Regions from separate parts of the Acidovorax facilis genome, predicted to be linked through region 1. Evidence: riboswitches for the same ligand, from Rfam matches in the RefSeq annotation. Region 1 holds a riboswitch; the other holds the start of a gene.

What was found. A riboswitch is a leader RNA that binds a small molecule or an ion and turns the genes downstream of it on or off. The one in region 1 is predicted to bind thiamine pyrophosphate.
Region 2: linked by a shared signal. The riboswitch ahead of thiC (phosphomethylpyrimidine synthase ThiC) and the one ahead of ACQ4MJ_RS10400 (purine-cytosine permease family protein) in region 1 are both predicted to bind thiamine pyrophosphate.

Annotation. Positions count from the first base shown of each region.
Region 1 covers NZ_CP192460.1:2,300,246-2,315,089, forward strand. Annotated here, with positions in the region: gene ACQ4MJ_RS10355 (nitrite/sulfite reductase) at 1-461, shown strand, start outside; gene ACQ4MJ_RS10360 (DUF934 domain-containing protein) at 660-1,049, shown strand; gene ACQ4MJ_RS10365 (phosphoadenosine phosphosulfate reductase family protein) at 1,089-1,712, shown strand; gene cysD (sulfate adenylyltransferase subunit CysD) at 1,732-2,700, shown strand; gene ACQ4MJ_RS10375 (sulfate adenylyltransferase subunit 1) at 2,700-4,064, shown strand; gene fdxA (ferredoxin FdxA) at 4,179-4,508, shown strand; gene ACQ4MJ_RS10385 (NAD(P)/FAD-dependent oxidoreductase) at 4,633-5,688, shown strand; gene ACQ4MJ_RS10390 (nuclear transport factor 2 family protein) at 5,818-6,177, shown strand; gene ACQ4MJ_RS10395 (helix-turn-helix domain-containing protein) at 6,190-7,059, shown strand; TPP riboswitch at 7,109-7,213, shown strand; gene ACQ4MJ_RS10400 (purine-cytosine permease family protein) at 7,286-8,566, shown strand; gene thiD (bifunctional hydroxymethylpyrimidine kinase/phosphomethylpyrimidine kinase) at 8,635-9,483, opposite strand; gene thiO (glycine oxidase ThiO) at 9,771-10,901, shown strand; gene thiS (sulfur carrier protein ThiS) at 10,898-11,095, shown strand; gene ACQ4MJ_RS10420 (thiazole synthase) at 11,180-11,992, shown strand; gene ACQ4MJ_RS10425 (thiamine phosphate synthase) at 11,985-12,908, shown strand; gene ACQ4MJ_RS10430 (hypothetical protein) at 12,950-14,844, opposite strand, start outside.
Region 2 covers NZ_CP192460.1:3,695,235-3,710,078, reverse strand. Annotated here, with positions in the region: gene ACQ4MJ_RS16975 (methyl-accepting chemotaxis protein) at 1-409, opposite strand, end outside; gene lpxC (UDP-3-O-acyl-N-acetylglucosamine deacetylase) at 625-1,548, shown strand; gene ACQ4MJ_RS16965 (hypothetical protein) at 1,556-1,732, shown strand; TPP riboswitch at 1,775-1,898, shown strand; gene thiC (phosphomethylpyrimidine synthase ThiC) at 2,014-3,906, shown strand; gene ACQ4MJ_RS16955 (methyl-accepting chemotaxis protein) at 4,104-5,759, shown strand; gene ACQ4MJ_RS16950 (GspE/PulE family protein) at 6,008-7,396, opposite strand; gene gspD (type II secretion system secretin GspD) at 7,410-10,022, opposite strand; gene gspN (type II secretion system protein N) at 10,027-10,836, opposite strand; gene gspM (type II secretion system protein GspM) at 10,865-11,422, opposite strand; gene gspL (type II secretion system protein GspL) at 11,419-12,687, opposite strand; gene gspK (type II secretion system minor pseudopilin GspK) at 12,770-13,756, opposite strand; gene ACQ4MJ_RS16920 (PulJ/GspJ family protein) at 13,885-14,640, opposite strand; gene gspI (type II secretion system minor pseudopilin GspI) at 14,645-14,844, opposite strand, start outside.

The DNA of each region.
Region 1 (14,844 bases):
TGATCGCCTGCCCCGGTGGCGACTTCTGCGCGCTGGCCAATGCTCGCTCGCTGCCGATTGCCGAGGCCATCACCCAGCGCTACCAGGACCTGGACGAGCTGGATGACATCGGCGAGATCGACCTGCACATCAGCGGCTGCATCAACAGCTGCGGCCACCACCACAGCGGCCACATCGGCATCCTGGGCGTGGATAAGGACGGCAAGGAGTGGTACCAGGTCACGCTGGGCGGCTCCGATGGTTCCGACCTGTCGGGCGCTGCCGTGGCGGGCAAGGTGATCGGCCCCTCGTTCTCTGCGGCCGAAGTGCCCGACGTGATCGAGGCGGTGCTCAGCACCTACCGCGACCTGCGTGAAAGCGGCGAGACCTTCCAGAACACCGTGCGCCGCACCGGCCTGGACCCGTTCAAGGAAGCCGCCAAGCTTGCCCGCCACAAAGACGAAACCCTGGCCACAGCCTAAGAGGCTGAGAGTCTTTTTCCTATGCCCGCCTTGCACGCCAAAACACCGCTGCTCGTCGTTGCAAATGCGCGCCATAGCCCGAGCTATGGCTGTGCTTTGCGCCTCGATCAGCGGCGTTTTGACGCACCTTTCGGGCACTCGAAAAAAACTCCCAGCCTCTGAAGCCGCCCTGCCACCGAAATCCGAACGATGATGAACCTGAAACTTCTTGCATCCCACGAACACCAGCCCCCGGCGGAAGGCGACGCCCGCGTGGTGGCGTTGGCCAACGATGCCGACGCCACAGCCCTGCCGCTGGAAGGCGTGGAACGCGTGGACCTGCACTTCCCCAACTTCACCGATGGCCGTGCGTTCAGCCAGGCCTTTTTGCTGCGCCGCCGCCGTGGCTTTGCTGGCGAAATCCGCGCCACGGGTGATGTGCTGATCGACCAACTCGTGCAAATGCAGCGCACGGGCTTTAGCAGCGCGGTGCTGGCCGAGGGGGTGGATGCCGCCGATGCCCAGCGCCAATTCGAGCTGTTCCCAGGCTTCTACCAGGGCGACGCCGTCAATCCCCAGCCGCTGTTTGCCTGCCGGGTCGCAGCCTGAAAGAGATACATCCATACATAGCCCCGAGAGCGCCACGCCATGAACCAAATTGATCTCGCAGCCGTCAACGCCGACCTGGGCCGTGACGCCCCAGCCCTGGTGAAATGGGCTCTGGGCCTGAACCTGCCTACCATCGTCACCACCAACTTCCGCCCGTTCGAGGCAGTGATCCTGCACATGGTCACGTCAGTGCAGCCCGACGTGCGTGTGGTCTGGATGGACAATGGCTACAACACTGAAGCCACCTACCGTTTTGCCGACGAAGTGACACGGAAGCTGAACCTTCATCTACTAACCTATCTGCCGATACGCTCGCGCGCTCACCGCGAGGCGGTCGAAGGTCCCCCGCCTGCGCTGGACGATCCGCACCACGCCTTCTTCACCGAAGAAGTGAAGCTTGAGCCCTTTGCCCGCGCCCTGCGCGAAACGGCCCCCAAGGTGTGGTTTACCGCACTGCGCGCCACCGACACCGCTGTGCGCGCACAGATGGACCCGGTGAGCATCAACCCTGACGGCCTGATCAAGGTGGCGCCGCTGCTGCACTGGTCGTCCAAGGATCTGCACGAATACTGCGTCAAGCACGGCCTGCCCAACAACTTTGACTACGTGGACCCCACCAAGGGCGAAGACAACCGCGAGTGCGGTTTGCATCTGGCCCACTGACTCCACTGCAGCACCGACCATGAACACCCGGACCGATACCGCGCTGCTTGAGAAGAAAACCAACGATATGAGCTACCACCTCAACAACTCGCACCTCGACGCCCTGGAAGAAGAAACCATCTTCATCCTGCGCGAAGTGGCTGCCGCCTTTGAACGCCCTGCCCTGCTGTTTTCGGGCGGCAAGGATTCGCTGGTCATGCTCAAGTGCGCTGAAAAAGCCTTTGGCACCAAGGCCAGCGGCGGTGGCATTCCGTACCCGCTCTTGATGATCGACACCGGCCACAACTTCACCGAAGTGACGGATTTCCGCGACTTCCGCGCCAAGGAACTCGGCGCCGAACTCATCGTGCGCAATGTCGAGGACTCGATGGCACGCGGCACCGTGCGACTGGCACACCCGGGCGAGTCGCGCAATGTGCACCAGTCCGTCACGCTGCTCGAAGCGATTGAAGAATTCCGCTTTGACGCGCTGATTGGCGGCGCCCGCCGCGACGAAGAAAAGGCCCGCGCCAAAGAGCGCATCTTCAGCCACCGCGACAGCTTTGGCCAATGGCAACCCAAGGCCCAGCGCCCCGAGCTGTGGACCCTGTTCAACACCCGCCTGCAGCCCGGCGAGCACTTCCGCGTGTTCCCCATCAGCAACTGGACCGAGCTCGATGTGTGGCAGTACATCGACCGCGAACAGATCGGCCTGCCCAGCATCTACTACACGCACAAGCGCCAGGTGGTGGACAAGAAGGGCCTGCTGATGCCCGTGACCGAGCTGACACCGCCGCGTGAAGGCGACGTGGTCGAGACACGCGACGTGCGCTTTCGCACCGTGGGCGACATCACCTGCACCGCACCGGTGGAGAGCACCGCCGCCACCCCGGCAGAGATCGTCATCGAAACCCTGGCCGCTGACGTGAGCGAACGCGGAGCCACGCGCATGGACGATAAGACGAGCGATGCCTCGATGGAAAAGCGCAAGAAGGACGGGTATTTCTGATGACTACTATCAATTCAATAGCTACCAGCGCACAACCAGCAAGCGCTGGAGCTCAAAATAACCACATCTCCGCACTCAAATTCATCACCTGCGGCAGCGTGGACGACGGCAAGAGCACGCTGATCGGCCGTCTGCTGGTGGACAGCAAGGCCGTGCTGCAGGACCACCTCGCCGGGGTGCAGCGCCAGGGCGAGACCGACCTGGCCCTGCTGACCGACGGCCTCTCCGCCGAGCGCGAGCAAGGCATCACCATCGACGTGGCCTACCGCTACTTCGCCACCGAAGAGCGCAAGTTCATCATTGGCGACGCGCCCGGCCATGAGCAGTACACCCGCAACATGGTGACGGCCGCCAGCAGCGCCGACGCCGCCGTGGTGCTGGTCGATGCGACCAAGCTCGACTGGAAGAACGCGGGCCTGGCCCTGTTGCCCCAAACCCGCCGCCACAGCCTGCTGGCCCACCTGCTGCGCGTGCACTCGCTGGTGTTTGCCGTGAACAAGCTCGACGCGGTGGAAGACCCCGCGCTGGCGTGGCAGCACATCCAGGGCGCGTTGCAATCCTTTGCCCAAGCGGCAGGCATCACCGTGCGCGCCATGGTGCCGGTGTCGGCCCTCAAGGGCTGGAACGTGGTGGACGCCCATGCGGGCTGGTGCGGCTATGACGGCCCCACGCTGCTTCAGGTGCTGGAAGCACTGCCCAACACCCCCGCAGACTCAGCGCTGGCACCGGCCTTCCCGGTGCAGTGGGTCGAGAAGTTCTCGTCGTCCTCCGACACCTCGCAAGGCCGCCGTGTGTTCTGGGGCCGTGTGGCTGCGGGCAGCTTTGCGCCCGGCACCGCTGTACAGATCTTCCCCAGCGGCCAGCTGGCGACCGTGGCGCAAGTGCTGGACCATGCCCGTCGCCCCAAGGACGTGCCCGCAGGCACCAGCGCCGGCATCATCCTGGACCGCGAGGTGGATGTCTCGCGGGGCGACTGGATTCTGGCGGCGCCTGCCGTCGCCACCCCCGCCGAAGACGACTTAGACACGCCCGCCAGCGTGCCTGCATGGCCCGCCAGCCGCGAGCTGCGCACCACGGTGGCCTGGATGGACGACGAGCCCCTGGTCGCAGGCCGCGTGTACTGGGCGCTGCACGGCCACCGCTGGGTCAAGGCCAAGGTGAAAGCCGTGGTGCACAAGCTCAACATCAACACGCTGGCCGAAGAAGCCGCCACCCAGCTGGACCCCAATGCCATCGGCCATGTCGACCTGCTGCTGCAAGAGGCGATTCCGGCCGCCCCCTTTGGCAAAGCCCGGGTGCTCGGATCGCTGATCCTGGTGGACACCGCGAGCCACAAAACGGCCGGTGCCGTGCTGGTCAACTGATCTAGATCAGCGCCCGGAACCCCAGTCACCCCATCGGGGTGAGGGACCCTGTAACCAAAGGTCGGTGAAAGCTTCTAAAATTGAGGGTTTTCACCGACCCACACAACTCCTGTCATGACCCACGTCGTCTCCGAAAACTGCATCAAGTGCAAGTACACCGATTGTGTGGACGTGTGCCCCGTGGACTGCTTCCGCGAAGGCCCGAACATGCTTGTCATCGACCCCGATGAATGCATCGACTGCGCCGTCTGCATCCCCGAATGCCCGGCCAACGCCATCTTTGCCGAAGAAGATCTGCCGGCCGACCAGATTGCTTTCATCAAGCTCAACGCCGACCTGGCCTTTGCCGACGGCTGGAAGAGCATCACCAAGCGCAAGCCGGCGCTGCCCGACGCCGACGAATGGAACGGCAAGCCGGGCAAGGTCAACGAACTGGTCAAGTGACCCCCCTGAGTCGCTTCGCGCCATCCCCCAAGGGGGACGCCACCAGTGGCCTGGCAAAGCCAGTTCCACGGTGGAACAGGTCTTTGGCAGCGCCAGTTTCGGGCGCTGTGCGCGTGGCTTGAGCATGATTCAAGAAACCGACGCTGTCGTCATCGGCGCGGGGCCCGTGGGCCTGTTCCAGGTCTTCCAGCTGGGCCTGCAAGGCATCACAGCCCACCTGATCGACGCCCTGCCCCATGCGGGCGGCCAGTGCGTCGAGCTGTACGGCGACAAACCCATCTACGACATCCCGGGCATCCCGGTCTGCACCGGGCGTGAGCTGGCCGCTTTGCTGCTTCAGCAGATTGCGCCGTTTAAGACCCAGTGGCACCTGAACACGCTAGTGTCCGCACTCACCGTGCAGGCCGATGGGCGCCTGCTGGTCGAAACCTCGCAAGGAACGCAACTGCTGGCCCGCAGCGTGTTCATTGCCGCAGGCGTGGGCGCCTTTGTGCCGCGCACGCTCAAGGTGGAAGGCATCGAGCGCTTTGTGGGCGCCCAGGTCCACTACCAGAACCTGCCCGCCAGCGTGGGTGTGGCTGGGCGCCATGTGGTCGTGCACGGCGGCGACGAGCCCGCTGTGGCCCGCGCCGTGGAACTGGCCGAACAAGGCCAGGCCGCCCGCGTCAGCCTGCTGCACCGCCGCGACGTGTTCCAGGCGCCCGACGCCCTGCTGCAGCGTCTGCAGCAACTGCGCGACACAGGCCGCATCCATGTCGAGGCCGCGCAGATCACCGGCATCGACACCACAGGTGATCGGCTGACGGCCTTGCAGGTCGTGGACGCCGATGGCAGCACCCGCTCCCTGGCAATCGACCTGCTGGTGGCCGTGCTCGGCATCTCGCCCCGCCTCGGCCCCATCGCCGACTGGGGCCTGGCCATGGACCGCAAACAGCTGGTGGTGGACACCGAGGCCTTCCGCACCAGCGTGCCCGGAATCTACGCCGTGGGCGACATCAACACCTACCCCGGCAAACGCAAGCTCATCCTGTGCGGCTTCCACGAAGCCACGCTAGCCGCCTTTGGCGCCGCCGAGGCGCTCAAGGGCGACAAGGTGGCGCTGCAGTACACCACCACGAGCCCAAGGCTGCACCAGTTGCTGGGTGTGGCTCCGGCGTCTGTGCCTTCCGCCAGCACGTAGTCCAGGCGAGTCGGGGCACCGTCGTTTCGTGCCCAAACGACGCGCCCACAAATAAGCACAAAATGTCAAAAAGGCGCACAAGCGCCCGGCACGATGGCGTCTCCATTCACCGCCCATCAGGAGCACACCATGAGCCAACAACCCCTTCAATCCATCTGGGACACCTACACCGCGTCGTGGAAAACCGACTCGGCTGCAGACAGGGAAGCCCTGTTTTCCCAGTCCCTCGACCCCGCCTGCACCTACAACGACCCGCTGGCCACCGCCCATGGCTGGGACCAATTGACGGCCTACATGGACAACTTTCACAGCCAGGTGCCCGGCGGCCATTTTGTGACCCACTACTTCGCCAGCCACAACCAGCAAAGCATCGCCAAGTGGAACATGGTGGATGGCAGCGGCCAGGTGATCGGTGAAGGCGTGAGCTACGGCCGGTACAACGACCAGAACCGGCTGGTTGCCATGACCGGTTTCTTTGAAACCCCTTGAACGGACGCCACCGTGCTTTATCTCCGGCAAATCCAGGAGGGCATCGATTTCATCGAAGCCCATCTCGAATCCGACATTCAGCTTTCCGAGGTGGCACGGGCTGCGGGGATGAGCCAGTGGCACTTCCAGCGGATCTTCAAGGCGCTGACCAACGAAACCCTCAAGACCTACATCCGCTCGCGCCGGTTCTCGCGGGCGCTGGAGCAGTTGACCAACACGCGGCTGAGCGTGCTCGACATTGCGCTGGCATCGGGGTACGTGACGCAGGAGAGTTTCACGCGAGCGTTCCGTGATTGCTTTCGGCTCACACCGTCGCAGTACCGCAAGATGGGCAACCGCTCGCTGTTCGTGCGCAAGATCCGGTTTGACCAAAGCTACCTCGCGCACATTCACCAGAACATCTCGCTGGAACCCGAAATCCAGCAGCAGCCCGCCATGCAGTTGGTCGGGCTGCCCACCAATTACTACGGCATCGATTCCGAAAAGAACAACCTGGGCCAGAAACTGCCGCCTCTGTGGGCGAAGTTTCTGCCCCGGTTGGACGAGATTGCGAACACCGTGCCCGGGGTCTGCTATGGCGTCGTGGCACCGGCGGGGCCGCACACGGAAGAGCTGCGCTACCTGGCCTGCATCGAAGTGAGGGACCCCGGTGCGCTGCCACCGGGCATGGTGGCCATGGAAATTCCCGCGTCCACCTATGCACGCTTTACCCACCGGGGCCCTGCGCAGAATGTCGATGCGACGGTGAACTACATCTACTCCAGCTGGCTGCTGTCGGCCAGCCAGTCGCACAGCCTGGGACCGGATCTGGAAATCTACGGCTCGCAATACCACCCGACGTCCGCTGACTCCGTGATGCACTACGCCATCCCCATCACCTAGGCCGGGCGCTGACCCACCCTCTACAATGGCAACCGCGCTCCTTCGGGGGCGCCATCGCTAGGGGTGTCGAGACCGGCCTGCCGGAACCGACTGAGAGAGTCCCTTTGAACCTGATTGAGATCATCCTCGCGCAGGGAAGCACGTCCGCTTTGGCCCAGCCCTGAATGAAAAGACTTTGGGGCGCGCTGGCGGGCCGCCCCTGCTCTGTACTGCCACGGAGCCATCCATGTCCTCATCGCCCGCCGCGCCTTCCCACAACGAAGCGCTGGCCCCCGTCTCCCCCGACCGCCGCGTCTTCCAGTGGCATGACCACGCCTCGCTCTGGTTCAGCCTGGGCGTGGGCTTGCTGGTCATGCAGGTGGGTGCGTATCTGATGCCAGCGTTGGGCACCAAAGAAGCCCTCATCGCCATCGTGGCCGGCTCCATCGTGGGCGCCGGCCTGCTGGGCTGGGTGGCCAAGCTCGGTTGCGACAGCGGTCTGGCCAGTGCGGGGCTGATGCACGCCGTGTATGGCCGCACGTTTGCCAGCCTGCCCATCATCCTGAACATCGTGCAGCTGGTGGGCTGGGGCACGTTCGAGCTGGTGGTGATGCGCGATGCCACCGTGGCCATCGGTCAGCAGTCGGGCAGCATGGCCGGTGCGCACTGGCCGGTGCTGGCCACGCTGCTGTGGGGCGGCGTGGTGATGCTGCTCATCAGCGGATCGATGGTGCAGCTGGTGCGCAAGGTGATTGCGCGCGTGGCGCTGCCGCTCGTGGTGTTGTCGCTGCTATGGCTGTCGTGGCAGTTTTTGTCGCTGGCGCAGGCCCAGGGGTTTGATGCGCTGTGGAACCGCCAGGGCGCGGGCGGCATGGGCGTGTTCCCTGCGCTGGATCTGGTGATCGCCATGCCCATTTCGTGGCTGCCACTGGTGGCCGACTATGCGCGCCACGGCAAGAACGGTGGCTCGGCATTGCGTGGCACCTGGCTGGGTTACGCGCTGGCCAACATGTGGTGCTACTCGCTGGGTGTGCTGGTGGCGCTGACCTTGCCCAGCAAGGACCTGGTGCAGGCGCTGCTGCTGGCCCAGGGCGGGCTGATTGCGCTGTCACTGATCCTGATCGACGAAGTGGACAACGCCTATGGCGACACGTATTCAGGCGCGGTGTCGGCCCACAGCCTGCTGCCGCGCTGGGGCGTGCGCAAGTGGGGCCTCGCCATGGCTGCGGTATGCACTGGCCTTGCGCTGGTCTTGCCCATGCACAGCCTGGAGCCCTTCCTGCTGCTGCTCAGCTCGGTGTTTGTGCCGCTGTTTGGCGTGATCCTGGGGCGGCTGGCGTTTGGCACCGATGCACCTGCATTGCTGGCAGCGGCGCGCAAGGTGAATGCGGCGCCCGTGGCGATCTGGCTGGTGGGAATTGCCGTCTACCACCTGGCTCCCAAGGTGCTGCCGGGTGCGGGCTCGGCGCTGCCGGCATTGGCGTTCAGCTTTTTGCTGGCCTGGGCCACACGGCCACGGGGCCGTTGAATAGCTATCGAATTGTGAGCTGCTAGCGCTTACCAGATAAGCGCTAGCGGCCAAAAACTCTTAAATTTCTACAGCACCAACTGCGCCACAGGCGCATAGCCGTGGTTGAGCGGGCCGTGGCCGCGGCCGGTGGTCACATCAGCCCCTGCGGCGATGGCGCCCAGAATGTAGGCACGCGCGCGCTCCACCGCCTGCTGCAAGGGCAGGCCCTGCGCCAGGTGTGCCGCAATAGCCGACGACAGGGTGCAGCCGGTGCCGTGCCCGTTGGGCGTGGCAATGCGTGCAGACTCCAGCCGCTGCCGCACACCGCTGCGGGTGGCCAGAACGTCCACCACCCAGTCCCCAGGCAGGTGGCCGCCCTTGAGCAGCGCCGCACGTGCACCCAGCGCGCACAGTGCCTGCGCGGCTTCGTCCAGCGTTTCCACGCCCTTGATGCTGCGCCCCAGCAGCCAGCCGGCCTCGTCCAGGTTGGGGGTGATCACCTCGGCCAGCGGAAACAGCTCCTGTACCAGCACGCTCACGGTTTCTGAAGCGATGAGCCGGTCGCCACTGGTGGCCACCATCACGGGGTCGAGCACCACGTGCGGCAGCTGGTAGGTGCGGATGGCATCGGCCACCACACGCACCACCTCGGGCGAATGCAGCATGCCGATCTTGACCGCATCCACACCAATGTCCTGCACCACGGCGTCGATCTGGGCCTTGAGCATCTCGGGCGGAATGCCGTGGATGCCCGTCACGCCGCAGGTGTTCTGCGCCGTGATGGCCGTGATCGCTGTCATGCCGTAGCAGCCCAGGGCGCTGAAGGTCTTGAGGTCGGCCTGGATGCCCGCCCCGCCGCCGCTGTCAGAACCGGCAATGGAAAGCACGCGCACATAGCGGCGCGCTGCGGAGGTCGGTGGGGTCAATGAAGTCATGGCAAAAATTATGGCCTATGCGTTAGCGCAAAAAGAGCGGCCAAGGGTTGTGCTGTAATTGATTTTTTCCGGACGAAACAGGGGTGTCCCTCCGTTCAGAACCTGAACAGGTTCTTCGGTGTGCGACTGAGAAATACCCTGGGGCTCGCACGCAGCGCTGCATGGCACTGCCTGCAACGTGGCCCCGCTACCCGATCCAGGTCATGCTGGCGTGGGGAGTTTCCAAGAGCGGCGCTGCCCCCGTTTTGTCCATGGTTGCCAGCCAACACGGACACACCGACGGACCTATGCCACTTCAACCCTCTTCTTTTGCGATTCTGGGCGCGGGCCTCATGGGCCGCCTGCTTGCGGTGGAGCTGGCCCGCCAGGGTCACCGTGTGGACATCTACGACGCGGGCAGCCCGGCCGCCGAACATTCGGCCGCGACCGTGGCCGCCGCCATGCTGGCGCCGCTGGCCGAATCGGCCATCACCGAGCCCGGCGTGGTACGCATGGGCCACCACGCCCTCACCCGCTGGCCGCAGCTGCTGGCGGCGCTGGCCGAGCCCGTGTTCTTCCAGCAGGCCGGCACGCTCATCGTGTGGCACCGGCAGGACGCGGCCGAAGCCCAGCGGCTCACGCGCCAGCTGGAGGCCAACCAGCACCAGGTGCCAGAGCTGCCCGCCCTGCAAAAGCTGGACGGCGCCGCGCTGGCCCAGGCGGAACCCACCCTCGCGCAGCGTTTTGCGCAGGGCCTGTACCTGCCCGGCGAAGGCCAGCTCGACAACAGGCAGCTGCTGGCCGCCCTGGTGGTGGAAATGCAGCGGCTGTCGGTGCGCACGCACTGGCACAGCCCCCAGTCGCCCGAAACCTTCACCCCCGGCGCCCCTGGCCAACCCGACTGGGTGCTGGACTGCCGTGGCCTGGGCGCCAAGGGCCAGTGGAGTGCACTGCGCGGCGTGCGCGGCGAGGTGGTTCGCATCCACGCGCCGGATGTCACGCTGCAGCGCCCAACGCGGCTGGTGCACCCGCGCTACCCCATCTACATTGCGCCCAAGGAAGACAATCTGTTCGTCATCGGCGCCACCGAAATCGAATCGGACGACCTGTCGCCCGCCAGCGTGCGCTCAACACTGGAGCTGCTCTCCGCCGCCTACGCCGTGCACCCCGGCTTTGCAGAGGGCCGCATCCTGGAATTGGCCACGCAGTGCCGCCCCACGCTGCCCGACAACCTGCCCGCCATCCGCCAGCCGCGCAAGGGCGTGCTGGAAATCAACGGTCTGTACCGCCACGGCTTCATGATCGCACCCGCGATGCTGGATGTGACGCTGGAAGTGCTGAACGCAGGACAATCGCAGCTTTCGCAACGATTTGACCTCGCGCTGGACTTGGAGCCCGCCCCCCTGTCCCCACCCAGCGCGGCCGCCGCTTTCGCATGAACATTTCCATCAACCAGATCCCGCACGAACTGCCCGAGGGCGCTACCGTGGCCGACGCCGTGGCCGCCATCGCGGCCCGCCCGCCTTTTGCCGTGGCCGTGAACACCACCTTTGTGCCCAACACCCGCTACGCCGCTCAGGCCCTGCAGCCCGGCGACCGTGTGGAAATCATCTCGCCCGTGACGGGGGGCTGATCCGCCTCCTGAAAATTGAAGCCAAATTGGCACCTAGCGCATGATAAATAAGCGCTAGCAGCTATCAAAAGCATAGTAAACACCATGACCACTTCAACGCCCCAAGACCCCCTGGTGCTCTACGGCCAGCAGTTCGCCAGCCGCCTGCTGCTGGGCACCTCGCGCTACCCATCCCCCGCAGTGCTCGAAGCCGCCGTGCTGCGCGCCAAGCCTGCCATGGTCACCGCCTCGCTGCGCCGCCAGGGCAGCAACCCGGCAGAAAGCGGCAGCAGCTTCTGGGAGCTGCTGCGCAAGCTCAACGTGCCTGTGCTGCCCAACACGGCAGGCTGCCACAGCGCGCAAGAGGCCATCACCACGGCACAGATGGCGCGCGAGGTGTTCAACACCCCCTGGATCAAGCTGGAGCTGATTGGCGACGACTACACGCTGCAGCCCGACACCCTGAACCTGGTGGGCGTGGCCGAACACCTCATCAAGGAAGGTTTTCAGGTGCTGCCCTACTGCACGGAGGACCTGGTGCTGTGCCAGCGCCTCGTGGATGTGGGCTGCCAGGCCGTGATGCCCTGGGCCGCGCCCATCGGCACCGGCCGGGGCCCCGTCAACCCCTACGCGCTGCAGACGCTGCGCGAGCGCCTTAACGTGCCCATGCTGGTGGATGCTGGCCTGGGCCTGCCATCCCACGCCTGCCAGGTGATGGAATGGGGGTATGACGGCGTGCTGCTCAATACTGCGGTCGCGCTGGCGCAAGACCCTGTGGCCATGGCCGGCGCCTTCGCCGACGCAGTGAATGCCGGGCGCGCCGCGCGCCAGGCAGGTGCCATGGCAGCGCAGGATGCGGCCCAGCCCAGTACGCCCGTGCTCGGCACCCCCTTCTGGCACCATGAACAACATGCGTGACGACACCAGCGCCATGGTGCAGGCCATTCTTGCGCACAACGCCGCCACCTTCGCGGGCTTTGGCGCCGAGCCCGCCCCGAAACCCACGCGGCAGGAAGCCGCATACCTGGCAGCCCTGCAGGCCTGCAGCACGCTGGGCTTTATTGCCCACGACGCGGAGTGCCTGGCCCAGGCCTGGCTGGCACAGAGCCTGCGCACCGGCACCTTCCAGCCTGAGCAATGGCCCGACGCGCCAGAGGATTTTGGCCTGCAACCCGTGCCACGTGCCCAAGCGTTCGCCCCATGCCCTGAGCACCTGGGCCTGTACGCCGTGTTGCCCGACGCCGACTGGGTAGGCCGCATGGCGCGTGCGGGCGTGCCCACCGTGCAGCTTCGCTTCAAGTCGGACAACGCTGCCGCCATTGAACGGGAAGTGCACGCCGCCGTACGGGCCGTGCAGGGCACGGGTGCGCTGCTGTTCATCAACGACCATTGGCGCACGGCCATCCAGGCGGGTGCCTATGGCATTCACCTCGGCCAGGAAGATCTGGATGCCCTGGCCTCCGACGAACTCCAAGCACTGCGCGCTTCGGGCCTGCGCCTGGGTGTCAGCACCCATGGCTACGCAGAAATGGTGCGTGCAGATGCAGTAGGCCCCAGCTACATCGCCATGGGCGCCGTATTCCCGACCACCCTCAAGAAGATGGCCACGGCCCCGCAGGGTGTGGGCCGGTTGGGTGTGTATGCGCGCCTGCTGCGCCACTACCCCCAGGTGGCCATTGGCGGCATCGGCGCCGAGCAGTTTGCGCCGGTGCAGGCCACGGGCGTGGGGTCGATTGCGGTGGTGCGGGCCCTTGTCAATACCCCAGACCCTGAAGCCACCGCCACGCACTTGATGCGCCTGATGGAACAAAACAGCCAGCGCGCGAGCCGCTGAAGGGACGATCCATTGGCCTATCTGCCTATCGGCCTATCGGCCTATTTGCGGTCGCCTTTCTTCTGCTCCAGTTCCAGCCGCAGTTCGACTAGGTCGTTGTCCATGCCAAAACCGACGGCCTGACCCGCGGCCGGGGGCGCGGTCACCGGCACGGCCGGCAGATCGCTCAGGGTGAGGTGGGGCGGCTCTGACAGATCAAGGTCGAGGTCCAGATCCAGCGGCGCACCGCGCGTGTCGCCATCCAGTGCGGAGGGCGCTGCAACACCCGATGCCTGAGATGGCTGCCCTGTAGCGGGAGGCATCCCGTCAAAGTCGAACTCCAGGCTGGCCGCGCGCGAGTCCTGCGGTAATGCCGCCGTTGTCGCAGGCACCTTCGGGGCTGGCACTTGCTGCACCTGGGTTTCGTCCCGAGGTGCGGCGAGCGGTGTCGTGCGCTTGCGGGGCGCAGGCTCCCCTCGGGCACTTGCGGGCGTGGTCTGCGCAATGGAGAGCAACAGCAGCAGGTCGTCGTAAGCCGCAAGGTCAAAGGGCTCGACCGAACCGACACCGTTCTGCCGGAACAGCAGCTTTTCGAGCAGCTGCAGCACGGACGGAGAGGTCCATTCAGCCTCGATGTCAGCGAGCGCGTCGGTGTAGTGATACAGCATGCGGCCCGTGCGGTGGAAGCTGGCAAATTCCGGCACCTGCGCGTTGAACGATTGCATGAACTGCGTACGCAGTTGCGTGAACTCCTCCACCCGGCTCAGCGTGTGGTACAGCCGCAAAAGCTCCAGATACGCCAGCGGCGAAGTGGCACCGCGCTCAGCGATGTGCGTTTTCAGCACTTCGATGGCCTGCTGGTGTTCCCCCACCGAGATAAAAAACTCGGCCTGTTGCTGGATGTCGAAAAGCTCTTCCGGGCTAACGATGTGCAGCGCGGGTTGCTGCGTGACTACAGCGGCAGGTGCTGGCGGCGGAACGGTCGCCTTCAGGGGGACCGGGGCACTGGGCAAAGGGGCCGTGGCCACAAAAGGAGGTACCAGCGGGGCAGCAGCTGAGCCCGGGGAAGGTTCCCGGGCTTCGGCGGACTCATCGGACGGCAGCCAGTGATCGCTGGGGTCGGGGGGCAGGCCCAGCGCAGCCCCATGCTCGACCACGGCATCTCGCCCCCCCAGCGCAGCCACCGAATCGCGCCATGCGCGCACCGCCTTTTCGGAGGCGCTGCGCATCCGCCCCCAGGCCCACACAGCGAGCAACAGTGCTAGCAGCAGCAACCCGCCCAGCGCGTAGACCACCGTGGCAGGAAATCTCTCGCTCTCTGCCTGCTCCAGCTGTTGCTGCAATTGCGCTGCGCTGGCCCGGTCGCGGGCGGCCTGCGCCCGCAGGGCAGCAACGTCGGACTCCAGGGCCTTGAGCCGGTCAGCCTCCTGGTTGACATCCTCGGGCTGGGCATTCATCGCTTTCCAGAGCGCTGCCGCCTGGGCACGCTGGGCCGAGGGCTGGTCTGATGGCATCACCAACAGTTCAGGCGAGGTGCGCAGTGCCAGCGGACGGTCTACCCAGAGATCGAGTGGCTCGACGACCAAGCGAGCCCGGTCAGCAGGCTTGGGGGCTGTAGGCAGCTTGTTTTTTTCAGCGCTGGCCTGGGGGCGCGCCACCGGGCGCTCTGGGGGCCGTACCGGTGCCGTCCGCGCAGCGGGCTTGGCCACCGACGGGGTGCTGGGTACGGGCTCGCGCCGATTTTCGGAAGACAAGGGCACGGATGCCAACGGAGAAGGCGCCACAGGCGCAGTGGCAGCCCCTGCAGCGCGCTGCCCTGCTGCACCCTGGGCCGGACGGGGTGCTTCGACCCCACCGGCCGCAAGGGAAGGTAGCCGCGAGACGTCGACCGGCGATGCGGACCGTGCCACCGTGGATGGAAGCTCTGCAAAAAATGTGTAGGTGCGCGTGACCTTGC
Region 2 (14,844 bases), 1.4 Mb from region 1:
CGTTCACCAGCAGGGCGATGATGTCCACCCCCGAGCCGTCCTTGACCTTGCCCAGCATGTTCTGCCCATCCCACTCGGGTTTGAAGGGGTGCATCACCCCCACGCCCTCGGTGGTCCAGATGTAGAAATACTCGGTCTTGCCCTCGGGGCCGCCATAGCGCGCAATGCGCAGGGCGTCCTTGGCGGCCTTTTGGGCCTCCTCCTGGGGCATGGCGCCGCTGGCGGCCTTGGCCTGGTAAGCGGCCACAATGCTGTGGGCGGACTGGACGGCGGTGGTCAGCAGCTCTTTTCGGGACTCGGTGATGAGTCGTCGCTCCTGCAGGAGGGAGGTGACGGCCATGATCAGCAGCGCGACAAGCGCAGTGCCGATCATGAGCATGATTTTCATTTTGAAGCTGAGCTTGCTCATGGGAGTCTCCTGGGGGGCATTTGTGGTGTGTTCATGTTGTATCTTTTCAAGGCCCTCTGGCCCCAAATTGTGCGGCGAACCCGGGGGCCTGCGCAGTAGGTGAAAACGCGGCGGTAGCTCTACGTACGGGCCCCAAGCGCTCCGGGCATGGCGTCTGCAAGGCAGGCAAGACCTCAGCCCGTGCGGGACAGGGCGCCAGAAACTAAAATGGCGGGATGCTCCAGCAACGCACCCTCAAGACACTGACCCGCGCCGTAGGCGTCGGGCTGCACAGCGGCCAGCGGGTCGAGTTGACGCTGCGGCCCGCGCAGCCGGACACGGGGATTGTCTTTCGGCGGGTGGATCTGCCACAGCCCGTGGACATCCCGATCCGCGCCGAGGCCGTGACGGACACCCGGCTGGCATCCACCATCGCGGTCGGCAATGCCAAGGTGCACACGGTGGAACACCTGATGTCGGCCTGTGCGGGGCTGGGGCTGGATAACCTTTATGTGGACATCACGGCCGAAGAGGTGCCTATCCTCGACGGATCTTCCGCATCTTTCGTTTTCCTGCTCCAGAGCGCAGGGGTCGAGCTGCAAAACGCGCCCAAGCGCTTCATCCGCGTCCTGCGGCCGGTGGAGGTCCGCGAGGGCGAGGGCGCCAATGCCAAATGGGCACGTTTGACGCCTTACCACGGCTACAAGCTCAGTTTCGAGATCGACTTTGACCACCCGGCCGTGGACTCCACCGGCCAGCGTGTGGAGTTTGACCTGGGGCAAGGCAACTACAGCCGCGACATTGCCCGCGCCCGCACCTTCGGCTTTACCCGCGATGTGGAGATGATGCGCTCCAACGGCCTGGCGCTGGGCGGCGGGCTGGACAACGCCATCGTGATGGACGACTACAAGGTGCTCAACAGCGACGGCCTGCGCTACGACGACGAGTTCGTGAAGCACAAGATCCTGGATGCCATGGGCGACCTGTACCTCATTGGCAAGCCCCTGCTGGCTGCGTACAGCGCTTTCCGCTCGGGCCACGCCATGAATAACCTCTTGCTGCGCGAGCTGTTGGCCCAGCGTGATGCCTGGGAGGTGGTCACCTTCGAGGATGAGCGCCAGGCCCCCACCGGCTTCGCGCAACCTGCGCGCGCCTGGTAGCACGCACATGTTGATCTTTCGCTGGCTGGCCATGCTGCTGCTTCTGGCGGCTGCCGTGTCGTTTGCGTTTTATGCCGGTACGGGGCAGGCGCGCTACAAGCGCCTGGGGCTCATCATCCTCAAGTGGACGGTGATTGCCGCCGTCTTTTTCTTTGCGGTGATCCTCATTGGCCGACTCGCGTGATGCGCGGGCTCTGCAACGCAGTATTTTCTCTGGCCTATACTCGCGCCTGCTCCGGGGTGTGCTGATGCGCTGAGATGCAAGAGGCCTGAAGAAATTCAGACCAGCTTGCGAACCCGACGAACTTGATCCGGTTCATACCGGCGGAAGAAGAGCCGACCTCCTTGTCCCCGTGCCCCCAGTCCCTGTGGGCACGTCATGCCCCAGGCGCTGCCGCCCCTGGGGGGCGCACAGGTCCATTCCGGAGCAGACCCCACCGCCCACCGGAACCAGGAGACCTGCCCATGAACGCCCCCGATCCCATCGCTCGCGAGAAATTTGCTGAATTGCTGGCGCTGACGCGCGAGCCCTTCCCCGCATCGCGCAAAGCCTATATTCCCGGCCAACTGCACACCGACCTGCGTGTGCCCGTGCGCGACATCGCGTTGACCAACGGCGAGCTGGTCAGCGTGTACGACACCTCCGGCCCTTACACCGACCCTGAAGCCGTGATCGACGTGCGCAAGGGCCTGGCCAGCGTGCGCGGGGGCTGGATCACCGGCCGTGGCGATGTCGAGCACTACGAAGGCCGCGCGCCCGTGGCGCTGGACGATGGGCAAAAGACCGAAGACGCCACGCGCCTGGCCCAGCTGCGCGCCGAGGCCGCCGCCCTGCAGCGCAAGCCCCTGCGCGCCAAGGCCGGTGCCAACGTCACGCAGATGCACTACGCCAAGAAAGGCATCATCACGCCCGAGATGGAGTACGTGGCCATCCGCGAAAACGGCAAGCGCGAGTGGATGGAGCAGTACATGGCTGACGCAGGCCGCGAGCAGCGCCTGATGGGCAACCCGATGGGTGCCAGCATCCCGCGCATCATCACCCCCGAATTCGTGCGCGACGAAGTGGCCCGGGGCCGCGCCATCATCCCCGCCAACATCAACCACCCCGAAGTGGAGCCGATGGCAATCGGCCGCAATTTCCTGGTCAAGATCAACGCCAACATCGGCAACTCGGCCGTCACGTCGAGCATTGAAGAAGAGGTGGAAAAGCTCGTGTGGGCGATCCGCTGGGGTGCCGACAATGTGATGGATCTTTCCACTGGCAAGAACATCCACACCACACGCGACTGGATCGTGCGCAACTCGCCGGTGCCGATTGGCACGGTGCCGATCTACCAGGCGCTCGAAAAGGTGGGCGGCGTGGCCGAAGACCTGACCTGGGAAATCTTCCGCGACACGCTGATTGAGCAGGCCGAGCAGGGCGTGGACTACTTCACCATCCACGCGGGCGTGCGCCTGGCCTACATCCACCTCACGGCGCAACGGCGCACGGGCATCGTCTCGCGCGGCGGCTCCATCATGGCCAAGTGGTGCATGGCACACCACCGCGAGAGCTTCCTGTACGAGCACTTCGAGGACATCTGCGACATCATGAAGGCGTACGACGTGTCGTTCAGCCTGGGCGATGGCCTGCGTCCCGGCTGCGCGTCCGACGCCAATGACGAAGCGCAATTCGCCGAACTGCACACGCTGGGCGAACTCACGCAAGTGGCTTGGAAGCACGACGTGCAGACCATGATCGAAGGCCCCGGCCATGTGCCCATGCACATGATCCAGGCCAACATGACCGAGCAGCTCAAGACCTGCCACGAAGCGCCGTTCTACACCCTGGGCCCGTTGACCATCGACATCGCACCGGGCTATGACCACATTGCCAGCGCGATTGGCGCGGCCATGATCGGCTGGATGGGCACGGCCATGCTGTGCTACGTGACGCCCAAGGAACACCTGGGCCTGCCCGACCGTGATGACGTGAAGCAGGGCATCATCGCCTACAAGATCGCCGCCCACGCGGCCGACGTGGCCAAGGGTCACCCGGGTGCCCGCTCGCGTGACGATGCGCTGAGCCAGGCGCGCTTCGACTTCCGCTGGCAGGACCAGTTCAACCTGGGCCTGGATCCGGAAACAGCGAAGGAGTACCACGACGAAACCCTGCCCAAGGACTCGGCCAAGGTGGCGCATTTCTGCTCGATGTGCGGCCCCAAGTTCTGCTCGATGAAGATCACGCAGGAAGTGCGTGACTTTGCAAAGCAAAAGGGTGTGGCCGAGGCTGAAGCCCTGGCCCAGGGCATGCAGACCAAGGCTGCAGAGTTTCAGAAGAGCGGGGGCGAGTTGTACATCCCCCTGAAGCCCGTTTGAGAACAGTGCAATAAGCGCAGCTACTGGCCCCGAGGATTCCCTGAAACAGGGCCTCGGGGCCGTGCTTACCCTGTGCGGTGGATAGCCCCGCCCGGCATATAGTCCCGCCCACCCCCGGTTCAGAAGACCGGGAGGAAGGGCGTGTGGCACTAAATTTGCTATGCTGAGTTACCTGTTAAAAAATGTAAGGAAGAGCCATGAATGCTCTCGGCCGCTTCTCTATCCGCACACGTCTTTACTTCGGAACCGTTTTTTCGCTGATTCTTCTGATCGTCATTGGCGCCATGGGCTACGTGGCCCTGGACCGCACCCGGGGCACATTGCAAGAGCTGTTTTCGCAGCGGGTGCAAACCCTGACCGATATGTCCGACCTGCGCACGACCCTGGGTGACCTGCGCCGGACCGAAAAAGACATCATCATCAATTTCAACAACTCGGTCGAGGTCTCTGCCCTGCGCGAGTCCTGGGCCAAGACCCTGGCTGCCCTGCGCAAGAGCCTGGCCGAGGTGCGCCAGGTGCAGTCGGGCGATGCAGAGTTTGTGGCCTCCATCGACAAATCCCTGGACGAGATCAAGCAGTACGAAACCGGCATTGCCCCCATCTTCGAGAAGATCGAGGGGGCGCAGCTCGATGGTGCGGGGGGCGGTGCCTACGCCGACCGCCTGAAGGTCCACATGGAGGCCACCGACAAGCTGTTCTCCAGCCTGGCCAGCGCGGCCCGCTCGCAGATGGACGAGGCCCGTGCGGCGGTTGAATCGCGCACTTCCACCATGTCGGCGTTGATTGGCATCGGGCTGGTGCTGGGGTTGGCGGTGCTGATTCCGCTCACCTTCTTCAGCGTGCGCTCCATCACCAAGTCGCTGGGGCAGGCGCAGGAACTGGCCGACCGCATTGCCAGTGGTGACCTCTCTCGCGATGTGGCGGCCATGAACCAGGACGAGGTGGGCCAGCTGGTGTCGGCCATGGGCCGCATGCAGGACGCCTTGCGGGGCCTGGTGCGCCAGGTGCAGGACGCGGCAGGCAACATCACCACCGCCAGTTCCGAGATCGCCAGCGGCAACCATGACCTGAGCCACCGCACCGAGCAGACCGCGGCCAATCTGGAGGAAACCGCTTCGTCCATGGAGCTGCTGACCAGCACCGTGCAGCAAAGCGCCCAGTCCTCCCGCCAGGCCAGCGACTTCGCTTCGTCGGCCGCCGAAGTGGCCGCACGCGGTGGTGCCGTGGTGTCGCAGGTGGTGACCACCATGGACCAGATCACCACCAGCTCGCGCAAGATTGCCGACATCACCGGTGTCATCGACTCCATTGCCTTCCAGACCAACATCCTCGCGCTCAACGCGGCCGTGGAAGCCGCGCGCGCCGGTGAACAGGGCCGGGGCTTTGCCGTGGTGGCCAGCGAGGTGCGCAACCTCGCGCAGCGCAGCGCCGAGGCGGCCAAGGAGATCAAGGGTCTGATCGGTTCGTCGGTGGAACGCGTCGAAGATGGATCGCGCCTAGTCAGCCAGGCCGGGCAGACCATGACCGAGATTGTGAGCAGCGTGCGGCGCGTGTCCGACATCATTGCGGAGATCACCGCTTCGTCGGCCGAGCAAAGTGACAACATCGGCCAGATCAGCCAGTCCGTGAGCCAACTCGACCAGATGACGCAGCAGAACGCCGCGCTGGTGGAAGAGTCCACCGCTGCCTCTGAATCGCTGCGCGAACAGGCGCTGCACCTGAGCAGTGCGGTCAGCCAGTTCAAGCTGCAGGACGGCGGGGCTCCTGCACCCTCGGTCTTCAGCGCGGCAGCGGCGCCCGCTGCGCCAGCCGTGGCCCAGGCGCAGCGCAGGCCTGCGCTGCGCATACGTTAATTTTGAGCATTTTTGACCGCTAGGGACCCTCTGCACGAATCACCGCGCCGTGTGCATCTGCGGTCTCGGGAGGTCTGCGGCGTTGCAAAACCTCGCAATAGCTACGGCTATTGCTGCGTTTTGCGCCTTGCAGCCCATCACGATCCGCAGCGCACACTTGCCGCTCGATTCGTGCAGAGGATCCCTAGCGCTTATCTATTAAGCGCTAGTTGCTATCAAAATAATATCAAACTGGCCTCTGCGGCTGGCTAGTCCCGCGTCACCCGCAGCACTTCCTCGCGGCTGGTGATGCCTGCTGCAATCAGCCGTTCCCCATCCTCGCGCATCAGCGCCATGCCGTCGGCCAGCGCGGCGGTGCGGATGTCGGCTTCGGACGCCTGGTTGTGGATTTGCGCGCGGATCGCGTCGGTGGTCACCAGCAACTCGAACACACCGGTGCGGCCCGTGTAGCCCGTCTGGCCGCAGTGCTCGCACCCGCTGCCGTGGCAGTGGCTGCAGTATTTGCGCACCAGCCGCTGGGCCAGCACGCCGAGCAGGGACGACGACAACAGGAACGGCTCCACCCCCATGTCGGTCAGCCGCGTGACGGCGCTGGCTGCGTCGTTGGTGTGCAGCGTGGCCAGCACCAGGTGGCCCGTGAGTGAGGCCTGGATGGCGATCTGTGCGGTTTCGAAGTCGCGGATTTCGCCGATCATGATGATGTCCGGGTCTTGGCGCAGGATGGCGCGCAGGGCCTTGGCAAAGGTCAGCTCGATCTTGCTGTTGACCTGCGTTTGCCCTACCCCGGGCAGCTCGTACTCGATGGGATCTTCCACCGTCATGATGTTGTTGCGCGTGGCATCGAGCCGACCCAGCGCCGCATACAGCGTGGTCGTCTTGCCCGAGCCGGTGGGCCCTGTCACCAGGATGATGCCGTGCGGCTGGCTGATCAGCCCCTCGAAGCGGCGCAGCGTCTCACCCTGCATGCCCACGGCTTCCAGGCTCAGCTTGCTTTCGCTCTTGTCCAAGAGGCGCAGCACCGCGCGTTCGCCATGGGCGCTGGGCAGGGTGGAAACGCGTACGTCGATGGCGCGGGTGCCCAGGCGCAGGCTGATGCGGCCGTCCTGCGGCAGGCGTTTCTCAGAGATGTCCAGGTCGGCCATGATCTTCAGGCGCGAGATCAGCGCGGCGTGCAGTGCGCGGTTGGGTTGCACCACCTCGCGCAGGGTGCCGTCCACGCGAAAACGCACGCTGGAATGGCGCTCGTAGGGCTCGATGTGGATGTCGCTCGCGCCGTCGCGCGCGGCCTGCGTGAGCAGGGCGTTGAGCATGCGGATGATGGGTGCGTCGCCAGCCGATTCCAGCAGGTCTTCCACGGCGGGCAGCTCCTGCATCATGCGCGAGAGGTCCGCGTCGCTCTCGACCTCGCTCACCACGGTGGCGGCGCTTGATTCGCTGTGCGAATACACGGCGCTGATGCGCTGGGCCAGGGCCGGGGCGTCCAGCGGCAGCAACTGCTGCACCGGGTGTTTGCGCAGCACTTCGGACAGCGCACCGGCGTCGGGGTGGGGGCCATGCCACAGCACCAGCTGGTGGCCGTCGTCCTCCAGCAGCAGCTGGGCGGTGCGGGCAAAGGCGTAGGGCAGGGGGTGGCGCATGGGCGTGGGTCCGTCAGAGCGCCTTGGGCGAGACCGTAGCGTTGAGTGCCAGACTGCGCACGGTGGCGGCAGCGGCATTGGCAGCGTCTTCGGTGTTGTAGGGGCCCACACGCACGCGGGTGAGTGTGCCCCGGTTGGTGTCTACCGCCTGGATGGACAGGGGCAGTGCCGTGCTGCGCAGCTTGGTCATGGCGCTGCGCGATTCCGCATCCTTGCCAAACACACCCACGTTCACGTAGTACAGCGGCGCGGGGACCTGCGCCTGGGCTGTGGGGCTGGACTGCTCCACAGGCGCGCTGCTTTGGGGAGCAGTACCCGGTGTGGGTAGAGGGGGCGCTACAGGGGTGAGCTGCTGCATGGGAACGGGCACCGGCGCGGCGGGCTGCACAGGCATGGGGCTGGCGACCGAAGGCGCCCGCTCGGGCAGCGCGGGAAGGATGGGGGCGCCAGAGACCGAATTCATGACAGTGCTGGGGGCGGGCTGCGTGGCCTGCTGCAGCGCGCGGATCGCTTCGTAGCGGTCCACGACCAGTGCGTCGCTGGTGGCGTTGTCGCGCACCACGATGGGGCGCAGGAAGATCATCAGGTTGGTCTTGCGGCGCGAGCGGTTCTCGCTTTTGAACAGGTTGCCCACCACGGGCAGGTCACCCATCAGGGGTACTTTGTCCTCGCCCTGCGAGTAGGTGTCCTCCAGCAGGCCGCCGATGACGATGATGCTGCCGTCGTCCACCACTACGTTGGATTCGACCGCACGTTTGCTGGTGGTGGGGCCGGTGGCATTGGACAGGGTGGAGCGGTCGATCTTGGAGATCTCCTGGTAGATCGCCATTTTCACCGTGCCGTTCTCGCTGATCTGCGGGCGCACCTTGAGCATCAGGCCCACGTCCTTGCGCTCGACGGTGTTGAACGGATTCACGGTGCCGCTGTTGCCGGTGTTCGCATACGAGCCCGTGACGAAGGGCACGTTGTCGCCGATGAGGATGCGTGCCTCCTCGTTGTCCAGCGTCATCAGGTTGGGGGTGGACAGCACGTTGGCATCGCCGCTGTTCTGCAGGAAGTTGGCAAGCGCGCCCAGGTAATACTGGCCGTTGATGCGTGGCGCCAGAGCCAGGTTCAGGCCCCCGCCCAGGCCGCTCGCGGCAGTGGCGATGCTGCTGGTGCTGCCCGAAGCCAGCGCTGCCGTGATCCCCAGGATGTTGGCACCTGCTGCACCGGAGTTGGTGCCGATCACGCCCACCGTGCCATCGCCTTGTTTGCCCAGAATGCCCTGCCACTGGATGCCGAACTGCGCCACCTTGTTGGCGGCAACTTCCACGATCAGGCTTTCCACCAGCACCTGTGCGCGGCGTCCGTCGAGCTTGTCGATCACTGCACGCAACTGGCGGTACAGGGGCTCGGGCGCCGTGATGATGAGCGAGTTGGTGGTGGGGTCGGCCTGGATCTGGCCGCCCGTGGACGGCTGGTTGTTGTTGGTGCTGCTGGTGCCCATGCCACTGCTTCCCGAGCCCAGTCCCCCACTGCTGCCACCTGATAGACCGCTGCCTGTGGACAGCATGTTGCCGCTGGTGCCTCCACCGCCGAGGCCGCCACTGGGCGCGGCCGGTGCGGCGCTTGCGCCCGCGCTGCCACCGCCCGTGTTGCCGGTGCCGCCCATGGCTGCCATGGCGGCACGCAGCGTGGTGGCCAGCTTGGTGGCGTCGGCGTTCTTCAGGTACACCACATGGATGTTGCCGGTGGACGCACTGCTGCCGGGCGCAGGCGCCTGGTCCAGCTGTGCCACCAGCGCGCGCACCTGGGCCACACGGGCCGGGTTGGCGGCGCGCAGGATCAGCGCGTTGCTGCGCGGCTCGGCAATCAGCGTGGTCTTGAACGAGGTGTCCGCCTGCCCCTGTGCGGCGACCGGCGCGGCACCGCTGCCCCCGTCGATCAGGCGCGCCACCAGCGGCGCGAGGTCAGTGGCGACGGCGTTGCGCAGCGGGATCACTTCCACATCGCTGGCGTTGGAGACATCCATGGCCGCCACGATGCGCGCCAGGCGCTGCAGGTTGTCAGCGTAATCGGTGATCACCAGCGAGTTGTTGCCGGGGTTCACGTTGATGGTGTTGTTGGGGCTGATCAGCGGGCGCAGCACGGGCACCAGATTGGCGGCGTTTTCAAAGTTGAGCTTGAAGATCTGGGTGACGATCTGACCGCCACCGGGCGCGCTGCCAGAGCTGCCCTGCACCACGCTCACGCTGCCGCCTTGCAGTTTGGCGTCGGCCTCGGGCACCACCTTGTACAGGCCTGCAGCCTCCACCACCGTAAAGCCCTGCAGCCGCAGCGCGGCCAGGAACTGCTGGAAGGCGGCGGCGGGCGACACGGCGCGTTCGGTGACCAGGTTGAGCTGGCCCTTCACGCGCGGGTCGACCACCACGTTGCGGCCCGTGATGGTGGCCATGGTGCGGGCCACGGCTTCGATCTCGGCGTTGGCGAAGTTCAGGGTGACGGGCTCGCCGGCGCGCACGCTGCCGGTGCCGGTATCAATGGCGGTTTGGGCGATAATTTGCCCGCTAGCGCACGCCAGTATTGCGATAGCTGCTATTGCTTTAAGAGCAAAACCCAGGCGTGGTGACAACAAGGAGTTCATAGGTTCAACCCACGGTGATGATGGAGCGCGCGCCGTTGCGTCGTCCAATGATGTTCAGAAGATTCGACAGGGCGGCTTCGCGCTCGGGGGTGGCGCTGGCCTCGCCCGCAAAGCGCAGGCGGTTGCCCACCCACTGGCCGGTGCCGTTGAGCTGCAGGTGACCGTCCAGCGTGCTCAGCGTGAGCGTGGGCGCCTCGCCGCCCTGCACCGCCAGCCGGTAGCTGCCCATGGGGCGCAGGGTGGACAGGCGGGACGACATGGCCCGTGCATCCAGCTGCACCTGGCCTGCCAGGGACATGCGTCCGGCACTCCAGCGCATGGTGAAGCCACGGGTCTGCAGCGCCAGCTGGCCCTGGGGCTGCAGCGTGTTCCAGGGCGTGCCCAGCCCGGTCAGCACGGAGGCCGGCCACAGGCTCTCGCCGTCGATGATGGTCAGGCGCGTACCGGACCAGCCGGCACTCGCCTGCAGTCGCAGGGGTGTAGGGGTGCAGCAGCTGGCATTCAGTTGCGCGTGCAAGCCACCCCAGCCGGGGCGGATGCGCCAGTCCAGGCGGCTGGGCAGGGCGGCGCTGTCCTGGCTGGCCGAGCCCCCCGTCAGCACCAGTTGGGCCGAACCTGTCCAGACCGTACCGCGTGCCTGCAGCAACTGTACCTGTCCGCCCGTTGCGCTGGCGACACTTTGTGCCAGCCAGTGCGCGGGTGCAAACGCCACCACGGCAGGCACTACGCCCGCCACAGCGCCGACCAGCGCCCAGCCCCATGCGCTGCGGGGAGTGCGGGGTACGGGTTTTCGGTGTCGTGAGGAGGTGGCCACGGGAGAGAGTGTCTGTGCGGGGGCTGATTCAGGGCTGGGCAGGCGGCAGGGCCAGCACCAGAGTGCCGTCCCAACGTGGCATCGCCGTGGCCGCGTTGCCCAGTTTGACCGGTGCCGGGGCGTTGGGTGCGGAGCCTGCAGGGGCGGCGCTGCGCGTCAAGCGCGCCTCCACCGGGGCGGCGCGGGCGTTGCTGCGTGCCTGGGCCAGCCATTGGGCCAGCGCATCGGCGGGAGCGCCTTTGAGCGTGACCGTGGCGCGGTCTCCCACCACATTGAGCTGGGCCGTATTGCCCAGGCGCTGTGTGAGCGCGGTACGCAGCGCACCGACGGAATCGCCGCGCGTGTTGCGCGGGGCCGACTGCAGCTGCTGCGCTTCGGCGCGCAGGCCTTGCATGCGCTGCAGCTGTGAGTCCAGCTCGGCATGGCGCGCGGGTGCGGCGCGCAACGTGGACAGGGCCGGGGCCACGGCCAGCCACCACAGCAGGGCAAACGCGACGAGGCCACCTGCGGCCAGGACCAGGGTCTGCTCCCGGGGGGCCAGGGCCTGCCAGCGGGCGCGCAGGGCGGGAGAGGTGATGACAGTCATGGTGTGCCTTCAGCGCGCAGCAGCAGGCTGCCGTCGTCCAGCCGGGCCCGGTAGCCCGCAGCCTGCAGGCGGGCCGAGAGCACGGTTTCTTCATCGGGGGCCAGCGTGACGCCGCGCAGGCGCAGCTCGCCGGGGGCGTATTCGATGCCCGTGGGCTGGCGGCCGCTGGGGAGGGAGGCTCCGGCGGCGGCAAGCAGGGGCTCCAGGTCGCGGGCCGAAACGGCGCCGGCCGCCTGCCGCAGCTGGGCCAGCTCGCGCTCCATCTGCACCGGGGCATCCACCACCACCTGCACCTTGGGGAAAGTCTGGGTCAGCGTGGACCGCACGGCCGCCTGTTTGGCGGCCAGCGCCTTGCGCTCCTGCCAGGCCCAGGCATTGAGACCCACCAGATGCGCCACCACCAGCAGTGCTGCGCCCCAGCGCGCTGCGCGCCACTGCGGGGCGTTCAGCAGTGCGCTGGCCAGGCTGCCCGCCTTGCGCAGCGCCCGGGTGCGGCCGGTGCTGGCCAGATCGAACTGGGCCAGATCCCAGTCGCCGCGCGCGGCGTCCAGCGCCCGCTGGCTGGCCGTGTGCAGAGCCACGCGCTGGCCCAGCGTGCGCTCTGCCAGGGCCGCGACCGCAGGCTCGGCGCGCACCACGGGCGCATCGTCTCCGTCCGTGGCCGTATCCTGGGGGAGCCCGGCACGGGCCAGCATCACGGAGGCAATGGACAGGGGCAACACGGCCACGCCGTGTTCGGCGCCCTGCCCAGTCAGCACCACGCAGGCGTCTTCGGGGGTGCCCAGGGCGCACAGCTCGGGGCGGCCACTTTGGGTGGGGCCGGGGGCGAATTCAGGCACGACACGCGACACGCGGCGACCAGCGGCTTCCAGGGCCTGCAGGTTGTCGCGCAGCCAGGTGCGGTCGCACACCGCCACCCACACGGGTTCTCCGGGATTGGCATCCGGCTGGATGGCAAAGTGCAGCTGTGATGCGTCGTCGAGCAGGCGGTCTTCAAGCAGACCCTCCAGCACCGATCGCAGGCGCGGTGTCTGCTGGCCCGCGCCCAGTGCCAGGCCGGGCGGCAGTTGCACCCGTTGCCAGGACAGCGCCCGGGCGGGTACCACGGCCACCACTTCGCCGCCGGGGCGCGTGGGTTCGGGCAGCAGCGCGGCCGGGGCAGTGGCGTGGCGAAGGGCAGTGTGGCCGTCCGCCGTCAGCGTGTAGCTGTACTCGGTGGCCGGCCCCGGACGGGCCGGCGGCAGGAAAAGGATGAGGGTGCTCATGGACAGGTTTTGCGGGCCATTTTAGGGGGCGGGCTTGACAGTGCGGGCCGAACCTGCGGATGTGTTGCAGATGTGTCAGATTTCAGCGCTGCGCCTCCCGAGCGCCCGGGGCGGTTTCGCGGTCAAAAGCACCCCGTTCGCGCCACAGTGTGGTGACCTCGATGCCCTGTTTGCGCACCAGGGATCGCTCGTCCACCATGGCATCGCCCAGGCGCAGGCGGCCGCGCACCTCAAAGTACGAAGAGGCCACGGCATGGGCGCCTTCATTGATGTCGATGCTGGCACCCAGCAGGTCGCGCACCTCGCTGAGCGTGCGGAAATGCCGGGCCTCGCGGGCCTGCAGCATCTTTTGGGCGCTGGCCATGTCCAGGCCGTCGATGGCGGCCAGCAGCACGTCGATGTCGGCGGTGTTGAGGTTGACCGGCGCGCGCACGGGCAGCAGCGTCACGTGGGGCGCCAGGCGGGCCACGGTGGTGGGCGCCAGGCCCAGCCAGCCCAGTTGCGACATGGTGGGGGGCAGCAGCGGGGCGTTCGTGCTGTCGGTGCCGGTGGTGGCCTGCGCGCGCCGCAGGGCGTCGGTGAGCAGGCTCAGCTCCTGCAGCGGCAGGCCCAGGCGCTCGAACAGCCGCGTGAACTGCCGCAGTGCCAAGGTCTGAACATTGCCGTTGTCGACTAGGTTGGTCAGATTCATGCGGCCCTGCATGTCCGAGATCTGCCCCGACAAAAAGGCCTCGGTGGTGTCGGTGGTGGCGTCGTCCACCTGGCTGACGTTCTTGTCGGCCGCGAGAAAGGTGGACAGCCGTGCCTCCTGCAGCGGCACGGCCCAGGGCTCGGCCAGGTGGTCCGCACCGCCCGAGCGCCCGTCTTCGCGCAGGATCAGGCGCGACCAGTCGAGCGCGCCGACCAGAATCCAGGTGGACTGCACGCGGCCGCGCTCGGCCGTCTCGACCTCGACCGCGCGCCATTGCTGCCACATGGACGCCGCTGCAAAGGTTGCCACGAGGGTGACCGTGAGCATGGCCAGCAGCAGCGCCGCACCGCGTTCCCTGCGGACCGGGCGCGGCCCCATGTGGCGTCCCCCTGGAGCGCTGTGAAACTGGCGCGGCCCAAGCCCGTGCCACCGTGGAGCTGGCCTTGCCAGGCCACCGGTGGCGTCTCCTTGGGGGGAGGCGGCGCAGCCGCTCAGGGGGGGGCTGATCATGTCCGACCCCCACCCAGCACGGGGTTCACCCAATCGCGTGTGAGCCGCCCCACCAGGGCCTGGCCGGGCGGCAGGGTGATCTGCAGGCGCACGCCGTCGGGGATGGCCGAGGTGCCCACCGGGGTGGTGCCACTACTGGACAGCGGGTTGGACCACGCACCGCCCCGGTAATAGAAGATCTGCCAGTCCTCCAGCGGCAGCAGCGTCATCTCATGGCGCCGCTCGGCGTCGCCCGGGCTGCGCGCCCACTGCGCGGCCAGCTGCCACGCCTCCTGCCATTCGGCGCGCGTGCGCACCGGGGGCGACTGCCAGCGCATCCACTGGCCCACACCCTGGCCGCCCCGGCGCGTCCAGGCCACCACCAGGGCGCCCTCGTCGGGCACTGCGCTGGTGCGCCGCGTCAAACGCAGCACCTGGCCGTCCCAGTCGAGCGGCGTGGTGTTGGCAATGGGCAGCAGTGCATCCAGGTCCGTGCCCCACTGGCCCAGGGCAGACTGCAGCACCAGCATCTCGTCGGCCCGCTGGCGCGTGATCTCCTGCGCCCGCACCATCCCATCCAGCCCCCGCCAGCTCAGGATGGCCAGCAGGCTCATCACCGCAATGGCCAGCAGCAGCTCCACCAGCGTGAAGCCGCGCGCGCCTTTCAAAACCGGCGCGGCGCGAGGCCAGTGCACCCGTGGAACTGGCTCTGCCAGGCCACCGGGTGCGTCCCCCCCATGGGGGAAAGGCGCGAAGCGACTCAGGGGGGACATCTGGTCAATACCTTCCGATGATGGTCGAGATGCGCAGGATCGAGTTGTCGCCATCCAGCACCTGCGCGTCCATCCGGCGAAAGCTCGGGTTGGGCGTGGGCCGCACGATCAGGGCCACGGTGAGCTGGCGCCCGGCCTGTTCGCAGGTGACCTGGCTGTCGCCCACGCTGGGCATCTGGCGCGACAGGCGCGCATAGACCAGTT